Regions from separate parts of the Ruegeria sp. BF7 genome, predicted to be linked through region 2. Evidence: riboswitches for the same ligand, from Rfam matches in the RefSeq annotation. Region 2 holds a riboswitch; each other region holds the start of a gene.
The links. Region 2 has a riboswitch for cobalamin ahead of ACR0IK_RS21445 (hypothetical protein). Riboswitches for the same ligand answer to the same signal wherever they lie in the genome.

Region 1: another riboswitch for cobalamin. It lies ahead of ACR0IK_RS09320 (DUF1636 family protein); the one in region 2 lies ahead of ACR0IK_RS21445 (hypothetical protein).
Region 3: another riboswitch for cobalamin. It lies ahead of ACR0IK_RS00320 (DUF1636 family protein); the one in region 2 lies ahead of ACR0IK_RS21445 (hypothetical protein).

The regions. Positions count from the first base shown of each region.
Region 1 is NZ_JBQFTM010000003.1:165,002-168,270, forward strand. Features, by position in the region: gene ACR0IK_RS09315 (DUF3299 domain-containing protein) at 166-930, opposite strand; cobalamin riboswitch at 1,073-1,272, shown strand; gene ACR0IK_RS09320 (DUF1636 family protein) at 1,367-1,723, shown strand; gene ACR0IK_RS09325 (ABC transporter ATP-binding protein) at 1,720-2,505, shown strand; gene ACR0IK_RS09330 (ABC transporter substrate-binding protein) at 2,525-3,269, shown strand, end outside.
Region 2 is NZ_JBQFTM010000018.1:8,556-11,824, forward strand. Features, by position in the region: gene ACR0IK_RS21435 (DNA polymerase III subunit gamma/tau) at 1-693, opposite strand, end outside; gene ACR0IK_RS21440 (protein-tyrosine phosphatase family protein) at 827-1,330, shown strand; gene ACR0IK_RS21445 (hypothetical protein) at 1,332-1,739, opposite strand; cobalamin riboswitch at 1,821-2,042, opposite strand; gene ACR0IK_RS21450 (alpha/beta hydrolase family protein) at 2,184-3,041, shown strand; RNA gene ffs (signal recognition particle sRNA small type) at 3,081-3,179, opposite strand; gene ACR0IK_RS21460 (bifunctional 2',3'-cyclic-nucleotide 2'-phosphodiesterase/3'-nucleotidase) at 3,219-3,269, opposite strand, start outside.
Region 3 is NZ_JBQFTM010000001.1:66,565-69,833, forward strand. Features, by position in the region: gene cobN (cobaltochelatase subunit CobN) at 1-192, opposite strand, end outside; gene cobW (cobalamin biosynthesis protein CobW) at 196-1,251, opposite strand; gene ACR0IK_RS00320 (DUF1636 family protein) at 1,248-1,628, opposite strand; cobalamin riboswitch at 1,723-1,931, opposite strand; gene ACR0IK_RS00325 (LysR substrate-binding domain-containing protein) at 2,004-2,888, opposite strand; gene ACR0IK_RS00330 (NAD(P)-dependent oxidoreductase) at 2,992-3,269, shown strand, end outside.

The DNA of each region.
Region 1 (3,269 bases), on a different contig from region 2:
TCAATACATCCAGCACCTCTGAAGAGGCTCAAATCGTCGTCACTTGTACACCTAAAAAGAAATCTCAGCGCACCCTGAGATTAAGGTTTTTCAAATCCCAAAGACGATCGGTTCTGTTCAGGAGGAAATCGGCAAGGCAGCCTGGGGGGCGATCCGGTGATCCCGTCACTCAGACGCCTTCTCCGCGCCGGTTTTGCTGTTGCCTGCAGAACGGAAGCGTTCGGCCGAGCTCTGCGTCCACTTCAGTCCGCCGCCCTGTGTTTCCAGGGTTTCGACACTGTCGGCCTCCAGCTGGAACGTCGCGCGCATGGGCATCAGCCCATCCACCACCATTGTGTTTTGTTCTGACGGATCGATGGTCAGCTTTCCGGTCAAACGAACCGGCTCGTGGACGTAACCGGGCTCCCAGTCGCCGTTCAGCCGTACCCGGATCATCTGATTGGGCGGCGGCGGCGGCAAGTGGCTGCACATACCGGGCTGAGGCACCAGATAAGCGATGGGGTGCCCATCCGCATCGGGCGGCGCCGGAATGGCAAACCCCGCCATCGTCACCGTTTGACCGTCGAATTCAGGGTTTCCGGCCGCACCGGCACGATCCCGGCGCTGGGCCACGACAAGTCGCTGGTCCAGCAGCCAGTCGATATCGATGCCGTCCGCAGCCAGGGCTTTCTCGGTTTCGACCAGAAGCTCCTGCCACTTCCGCCGCTCATCGGGGCTGCCCACTTCCTGACGCAGCCTGCCGCGCAGGCGCACGACGAAAATCAGATCGTCGAACTGCTCCGGGCTGAGATCGCGGTAGGGGTCCTCGAAGACCTGAACGGACGGGTCAGGCAATTCGGACCATTCCAGTTCAGCCCCCGGTGCCGCCAGCGCAGAAGAACCGCACAGGCTCAATGCCAGAATCGTTGCAAGGTGAAACCAATATCGCATGATCTGAGTCTATCTCCCTGCCGAGATCATTCCAGCCAGTTTTTGCGAACAACGTCCTTAACTGGCCACCCTTATGCCTCAGAGCTGGCCAGTAACGAACGAACAGGATGAAACTTTCATATTGACGCACTGGGCGATCTCGGGCAGTCAATCTGATGATGGTTCCCCCAATTGGGGATGAAAAGGGAATACGGTGAGGTCCGCTAACCGGCGCCAACTCCGTGACTGCCCCCGCAACTGTAAGCGGTGAGCGACGCCATAAATCCACTGGCCCACAGGCCGGGAAGGATGGCCAAGCCAAGACCCGCAAGTCAGGAGACCTGCCATCATGTTTTCAACCAACCCGGGGCGGGGCGTCCCGGAAGGAGGCAAAGTGACGAACGCGTTACGCTATTACATTGCCGCCACCTCGCTTCGGCAATAAGCGGAGTGGGCAATGGCAAACGACCCCCAACACTTCCTGCTGATTTGCGAGACCTGCAACGGCACGGACGCCGCGCATGCGATCGGAAAGGCGCTGACGCACCGGCTACCTTCCGGGTTTTCCATACGCATGGTTTCCTGCATGGCTGGTTGTGACCGACCGACAACCGTAGGCTTTCAGGCTGTTGGCAAAGCGCAATACCTGTTTGGTGACGTCAAATCCTCGCAGGACATTGATGCTCTGGCCCAGTTTGCGCGGCAATTCCAAGACAGTGGGGACGGCTGGACCAATGCTTCTGACCGTCCGCGTGCATTGTTCAACAAAACCTTGGCTCGTATGCCCCGTCTGAACGTGGAGGTGCACCCGTGACAAACTCAGCGTTTCTGATCGCGCGTGGCCTAGAATACTACGCACTCAACGGCGACGTCCTACTACAGGGAGCATCCTTCGAACTGGACAGGGGTGCGGTTTTGGCCATAGCCGGACCAAACGGGGCCGGGAAAACTACGCTTCTGAACCTTTTATGCGGTGCAGCTGAGATGGTTCTGGGGGACGTCCTTGTCGATGGGCGCAGCCTGAAACAGATGTCGTCCAAAGACCGTGCACGCATGATCGCCGTTGTCAGCCAGCAGGAGTTCCCGGACGGTCGGCTGCTGCTGCGAGACTATGTAGCGCTGGGTCAGATTCCGATCCGCTCAGACCGATCCACCGAAGACCACGCGGTCGAGCTTGATCGGATACTGGACCTGACCGGGCTGGGCTCACTGGCGGACAAGCGGATGGCCCTGCTGTCCGGCGGTGAACGCCAGCGCGCGCATATCGCCCGCGCCCTGGCGCAAAACCCGTCTCTGTTGTTTCTGGATGAACCCACCAACCATTTGGACCCGGACGCCAAGGGGAGAATGCTGTCGCTGGTGGCCGAACTGGGCATCACGGTGGTCATGATCGTGCACGATCTGGTCATGATCCCCGAGTTTGCCACCCACGTGGCGCTGATGAAATCCACGCGTCTGACCAGTTTCGGCCCCGTGGCCGAAGTGCTGACGCCCGCGCATGTGCGCGACACGTTTGGCGTCGATTATCTGTGTTTCCAGCATGAAGGCCGAGTGATCCCGGCACTGGATATCCGAAGAACCCCAGTTTCAAATTAACTTAAGGAAACTCTCCCCAATGAAACATATCTGGTCTGCGGCCCTGATCACCGCCATGGCAGGCAGCGCCTCCGCGCATGAGGTAACGATTGACAATTGCGGTGAACCGCTGGTTTTCGAATCTCAACCCGAAAGGCTGGTCGTTCATGACATGAACATGACCGACATGGCCTTTGCCCTTGGCCTGCAGGACAAGATCGTGGGCCTGACCGGCATCACCGGCTGGTACAAGACCAGCCCCGAATTCGACACCCTGCGCGGTAACATCCCCGAACTTGCGCCGAAATACCCGACCGTTGAAAATCTGGTTGCGGCTGAACCCGACCTGTTCTTCGCCGGTTGGTATTACGGCATGAAACCTGGCGGCGACGTGACACCCGACACTCTGGAGCCTTTTGGCATCAAGACCATGATCCTGACCGAAAGCTGCGTGCATCTGGACAAGGATCGCCCCGAAGCCAGCATGAATCTGTTGTTCGACGATGTGCTGCGTCTGGGCAAGGTCATGCATGTCGACGACAAGGCGGAAGCACTGGTCGGCGGCTGGAAAGAAGAACTGGCCGCGATCGAAGCACAGACCGCCGATCTGGCCAAACCGCGTGTCTTCCTGCTGGATGGCCCGGCAGACGCGCCCTTCACCGCCGGTAAATTCGCCATTCCCGATGCGATGATCGCGGCCGCCGGCGGCGAGAACGTCACCCATGACATGGACACCAGCTGGGGTCGCACCTCATGGGAGGCTGTTGCCGCATCCAACCCGGAAT
Region 2 (3,269 bases):
CAGCGAGGTTGCATCCCGGGCCGACCCTTCGGCCGCGCGCGTGATCAAGGCCAGCGCGTCTTCCGCGATCTGGGCATTCTCAGCCGCGGCGATCTTGCCAAGCAGGCCGATCATGTCCTCAGGTTCGATCCGGCGCAGGTCGAAGCGTTGACAACGGGATAGCACCGTTACCGGCACTTTGCGGATCTCGGTTGTGGCGAAGATGAATTTCACATGTTCAGGCGGTTCTTCAAGCGTCTTGAGCAGCGCGTTAAAGGCGCTGGTCGACAGCATGTGGACCTCGTCAATGATGTAAATCTTATAGCGCGCGCTGGCGGCGCGGTAACGAACGCTGTCGATGATCTCGCGGATGTCGTTGACGCCTGTGCGGCTGGCGGCGTCCATCTCCATCACGTCGACATGTCGGCCTTCCATGATGGCCACGCAATGTTCACACTGGCCGCAGGGTTCCGTGGTCGGCTTGCCCTGGCCATCGGGGCCGATGCAGTTCATGCCCTTGGCGATGATCCGCGCCGTGGTGGTCTTACCCGTGCCGCGAATGCCGGTCATGATGAAGGCCTGTGCGATCCGGTCGGCCTCGAACGCGTTTTTCAGCGTGCGAACCATCGCATCCTGACCGACGAGATCGGTAAAGGTTTCGGGGCGGTATTTGCGGGCAAGAACCTGATAGGCGGGGCTTGGCGTGTCGTTCATGTCTGCTCTGTCGGATTCGGTTCAGGAATGCAGCGTAGAGACCCCTGCCGCCCGCGTCCACCGCCGCTGTAGTCGAAATTCGGTTTGCAGGACAGTTTACGCATCGTAGAAACGTTCGCAGGAGGGCCACCTTTTGAGACTCTTTGCGATTCACGCCGTGCAGGTGGGAAATGGCACGGTTGCCCTTTCACCAATCCCGGGGCGCGGCGGCAACTACCTGCAGGATCTTCGTACCATCCGGGACTGGCAGCCGGATCTGGTGGTTTCCATGACCACTGAGGTTGAGATGCTGGAAGAAGGTGCCGCCGGATTCGGTGACGATCTTCGCGTCGCCGCCATCGGGTGGGCGCATCTGCCAGTCGCGGATTTTGGCGCGCCACCGCCAGAGGTTCGGGCCGCATGGGCCGAGGTCAGCGCAGCGGCGGCACAAGTCCTGTCCCGAGGAGGGCGGGTGTTGGTGCATTGCCGGGGTGGCTGTGGCCGGTCTGGCATGGTCGCTTTGCGCCTTATGGTCGAACAGGGCGAACAGCCCGAGGCAGCGCTGAAACGTCTGCGCGCCGTACGGGCCTGCGCCGTTGAAACCGACGGCCAGTTGCAATGGGCGGCGCAGGCGGCCAGCGCCCGAAAGGGCAGCTAGCTTAGAGCGCCGCGTGCTGCTCCGGTTGCGCAACCGGACTTGCGGCCAGCAATAAAACCTCGAGCATCGCGCAGGGCGGGCTGGCCATAACATCGGCGGGCAGAGAGCTGAACACATCCGCGAACATCATGTCGGCATACCTATCAAGTGAATCGGTGGAAACGTCGGACTCCGTGCCGCAAAAGATCCGAATCTGATCAGGCCGTGCGCAAAATCGGGCGGTGCAACCTTCGGGGCAATGGGTCAGTTCACTGCTGCCTTCGACCTGAAAATCGGGGGTTGTTGCAGGTGCGGCGGTCTCTATCGCCTGTGTAATGACACGCGCGACCCGTGCCAAAGCTGGGCAGGTCTTGCCGGTTCGCTGGCATACGGTGGCCGAGTATTCGTGGGTCTTTGTCTTCCAGATCATTGTGTGCCCTCCGCGCGTAGGAAGGGGCGTAGATCAGGTGTGACAGCATGCTGACGACCTGCCCGGACACCCCGCCCGAGTTTCGGTTTTGGTTCGATGGCAGGTCTCCTGACTTGCGGGTCATCGCGTTGCCGACCTTCCCAGCCTTTCGGCCAGTGGTATTTCGGCATTGCTCACCGCTTACAGTTGCGGGGGCAGTCGCGGCCTTGGTTCGTTCCGGTATAACCGGGGCAGAACCGCACCGTGTTCCCTTTTCATCTCGCCCAACGATCGGGGTCGAGAACCATCACGCCATCGCTAGCGGGTACGGGCGACCCGAGTCAAGCGGGCAATTTGCACGGCCAAGCGGACGTGTGGTCATGTACGGTCACTGTTGACTTGTGACGGGAAACACTGCGGACTGGAGAAAGTGAACCAATCGGTTCAAAATCCGGAGACCGAACCATGCTGGACACTGCACAAACCGATTCGACCGAGGACTTTCAGTTTCCGTCCGGCACGGGCTCCTTGTCGGCACGCCTTTATCTGCCAGCGTCCGCGCCCCGGGTGGCCGTGGTCATTCACGGTGCTACCGGCGTACCGAGAGATTATTACCAGCATTTTGCCCGCTGGCTGGCTGCCGAACGGGGGATGGCCTGTCTGACTTACGACTACAGCGATTTCGGCCATTCTCTGAACGGATCGCTGAAAGCATCACGGGTCAAGATGGCCGACTGGGCCTTGGTCGACATGCCCGCGGCCCGGGCTGAAATGCGGCGCAGGTTCCCCGATGCGCAGCAGTGGAGCATCGGACATTCAGTCGGCGGGATGCTGGGGCCGATTCAGCCCGACGTCGATCAGATCGACCGCATGATCTGCGTCTGTTCTGGCCCTGTAACGGTATCGGATCACCCCTGGCCGTATCGGGCGCTGGCTTTGCTGTTCTGGTATGGTCACGCTCCTTTGGCGGTGAAAGCCCTGGGGTACCTTCCTGGCAAGGCGCTGGGGTTCGGGGCGGACCTGCCGGCATCGGTATATTGGCAGTGGCGGCGGTGGTGCACCGCACCGCGCAACTACCTGCCCGAGATCGGGATCTCCTTGCCTGATGCGCGCTGGGCGCAGTCAGGGACGCCCGTGGACCTGTTTACCTTCGAGGATGATGATGTGGTGCCGCCCAATGCGGTGTGGCGATTGGCCGATCTGTACGGCCCAGATGCGCGCCGTCACCTGTTGTCACCCGGTGAATTTGGCTTGTCGGAAGTTGGGCACATCGGCGCTTTTGCCCGCCGCAACGCAGTCCTTTGGCCACGGCTGATTGCATGACTTCGCCGGTTCTGGCGCTTTACGTTTGCTACAGGGAGGAAGTGAGAGGTTGGACATCGACCCAAGCGGGGCTCGTTGTGGCTGCTTCCTTCCGGACCTGACCAGGTTGGCGAGGCGCTCGCCCGCGCCAACCTCTCAACGCACGATATAGGCAACAGACGCGGAAATGACAACCCGTCAGAGTGTCAAACGGATCAGCAGAAAGCCGTCATCGTCTGCACCGATCAG
Region 3 (3,269 bases), on a different contig from region 2:
CGCCGTCAGGTTGGCCAGCCGCATCGTCGGCATCCGCCCCTCGGGACCGCCACCACGATGCCAGCCCGCCGCGAAAGCACCAAGGTCGCTGTCGGAAAAGGACAGCACAACCAGATCCGCCGGGCTTTGGCCCAGATCGGTCGGGGGCTCGGTTTCTTCTAACCCGTGGCTTTCGCGGAAGACGACGTGCATGGCTTACTCGGCGGCCTCGGTCACACCCACGAGGATATCGCGGATTGCGGTTTCTTTGATGTCGTCATGCTCGGCAATGACCACCAGACGCGAGCGACGATCCTCGCCGGGTTCCCAGGGGCGGTCGTACTGGTGACGGACGCGGGCGCCAACGGCCTGCACCAGCAAGCGCATCGGTTTGCCCTGAACAGCGGCGTAGCCTTTGACGCGCAGGATGTTCAGTTCGGTGGCCATACGTTCGATCTTGGCGACCAGATCGGCGGGATCGGTTTGTTCCGGCAGTTCGACGATGATACTTTCGAAGTCGTCATGCTCGTGGTCGTGATGGCCGTCGTGATGCGATGGGCGGGCGTCCATGTCGTCCTCGGCTGCTGCTTCCAAACCCAGCACAACGCGGACATCCACTACACCTTCGGCCACTTCGACGACGGGCAGGGGGCGCGGCGCCTCGGCGGCGATGATCTCTTTGGCCTTAGCCACACCTTCGGGACCCGCCAGATCAGGCTTGGTCAGCAAGATGATATCGGCACACGAAATCTGGTCCTCGAACACTTCGGACAGGGGCGTTTCGTGATCGATCGAGTCATCGGCCAGGCGCTGGGCATCAACGGCCTCGACACTAGGGGCAAAACGACCGGCGGCGACGGCCTCGGCATCTGCCAGAGCGATCACGCCATCCACGGTGATTTTGGAGCGGATGTCGGGCCAGTCAAAGGCCTTCAGCAGCGGCTTGGGCAGAGCAAGACCGGACGTTTCGATCAGGATGTGATCGGGGCGCGGCTCCAGCGCCATCAGCGCCTCGATAGTGGGAATGAAATCATCGGCTACGGTGCAGCAGATGCAGCCGTTGGCCAGTTCCATGATGTTTTCCGCTGGGCAATCCGGGATGGCGCAGGATTTCAGTATATCGCCATCTACGCCCACATCGCCAAACTCGTTGACCACAACGGCAAGACGCTTGCCCTGCGGGTTCTGCATCAGGTGTTTGACCAGCGTAGTCTTGCCCGAGCCCAGAAAGCCGGTGATCACAGTGACGGGGAGTTTTTCGAGATTGCTCATTTCAGGGCTCCAATCGGGGGAATGCGGGCCGCACAGTTTTTGCGGAAATGTTCGGGGCGTTCGCGCCATTTGACCAGGCCGTCCTCGGTCGCGAGGTACTTGGTGGCACCTTCGACAATGGTTTCGACATGGTCGTTTTCGTTGAGGTGTTCATAGACAAAGGTCCAACGTTCCAGCCCGCCGCGCAGCACGATGGAACAACCTTCATCACAGTTCGACAGGCATTCCACGGCTTTCAGCGTGATGCCCTCGGGCAGTTCCGCTTGTTCCAGCGCTTTATGAAGCAAGGTGCCGGGCCGTTGCGCGTCGTCCTCGGCAGGCAGGCCACGGCGGCACGTGGTACAGACCAGCAGCTCAACAGGTGCGGTCTCGGTCATGTCTCTCATCCCCCCAAATCCTCCTTGCGGGGGACGGGGTTTCATGCGGGCCACGTGTCGCAACATGGACCCGACACCGGAACACCCCGCCCGGTTTCATCTTCGCGTGCTGGCAGGTCTCCCGGCTTGCGGATGTCAGAGGCGGGCCTCTGTCGGATGTCCCGCCTTCCCGGCCAATTTGGCCAGTGGCTATGGGCACCCTCTCCGGTCACGGTCGCGGGGGCGGCTGCGTTTGACGGATGGCCGTTGACGCATTCCCTTTTCATCCATCCTGGGATGGACACCAACGCAAGCGACATGCGGCACGGGCAGGGGCCTTGTCAAGCGCGAGACAGGGGTAGAAACCCCATAGAACAGAAAAGCGACCAGCTTGTGTCAATCCGCGGCATCCGCCACCAGCCGGTCCTGCAACCACGCGCAAAACAAACCCGCCGCTGCCGTGGATTGCGCGGCCCGTTGAGCGCTGACCAGATAATGCGACTGGGCAAAGGGAATCGCCGGACCCGCAATCGCAATCGGTGCGCCTTGCCGAATTGCGTTTTTTGCGAACCGTTCAAGGATCGTGGCATATCCTGCACCGGCCATCACTAGTTGCAGCGCTGCCACCGTGGTGTCCACAGAATGCCGAGGCGGCTGGTCGGGCGGCGCTATGCCGTTGGCCTGAAGATACCGCGCCCAGTTGTCCTCGTATCCAAGGATGTGAATCAGTGGCCCGTTTGGCAGGGTGATCAGTTTCGCTGAGTCGTCCCCAGCCCGACAGACCGGGACTAGCTTTTCGTCGGTGAGTTTTTGGGATCGCACCCCCGGCCAGTCGCCATAACCCAGCCGGATTTCCACATCCACATCGCCGGGCGTCCCACTATCGTTCCAGATGTGAGAGACAAGTCGGACCGGAATACCCGGATGCTGCGCGGAGAAGTCAGGCAGCTCGGCAGCCAACCAATAGGTCGCGGTCGAAATTGCCGCCCGGATCGTCAGGGTCTGGCGCGAGGCCGGGCCAAACAGACTGTTGGTCGACAGCGCAATGTCGGCCAAAGCGCGCCGAACCGTCAGCGAATAAGACTGCCCCAGCTCGGTCAGTTCCAGACGCCGTGCATTTCGTGTGAACAGCTTTTGACCCAACTCGGCCTCAAGGGACCGAATGTGCAGTGAAACGGCTGTTTGCGTCAGGCCAAGTTCACGCGCGGTTGTGGTGAAATTCAGATGGCGCGTAGCGGATTCGAAGCTGCGCAGCCAAACGGGATTTGGAAGGCGATCCATTTACCACCAAAAATTTTTACCTATATCGCGTATTATTATTCATTTTCGTTTCCGACAGGCAATAGGGATACTCGGCACAAACGGCGACCTTCGGGAGGGTGAAATGAAAGTCGGATTCATCGGTTTGGGTAATGTCGGCGGCAAGCTGTCCGGCTCACTGCTGCGCAACGGAATTGACTTGACGGTCCATGACCTCACCCCCGATCTGGTGGCCGAATACGTGGCCAAAGGCGCCAAAGCTGCCGAAAGCCCGGCGCAGATGATGCGGGATTGTGATGCAGTCATTACTTGTCTGCCGTCCCCGGCCGCCTCGGACACCGTGATGAAAGAGATGCTGCCCGAGGTCGCTCCGGGCAAAATCTGGATGGAGATGTCGACCAC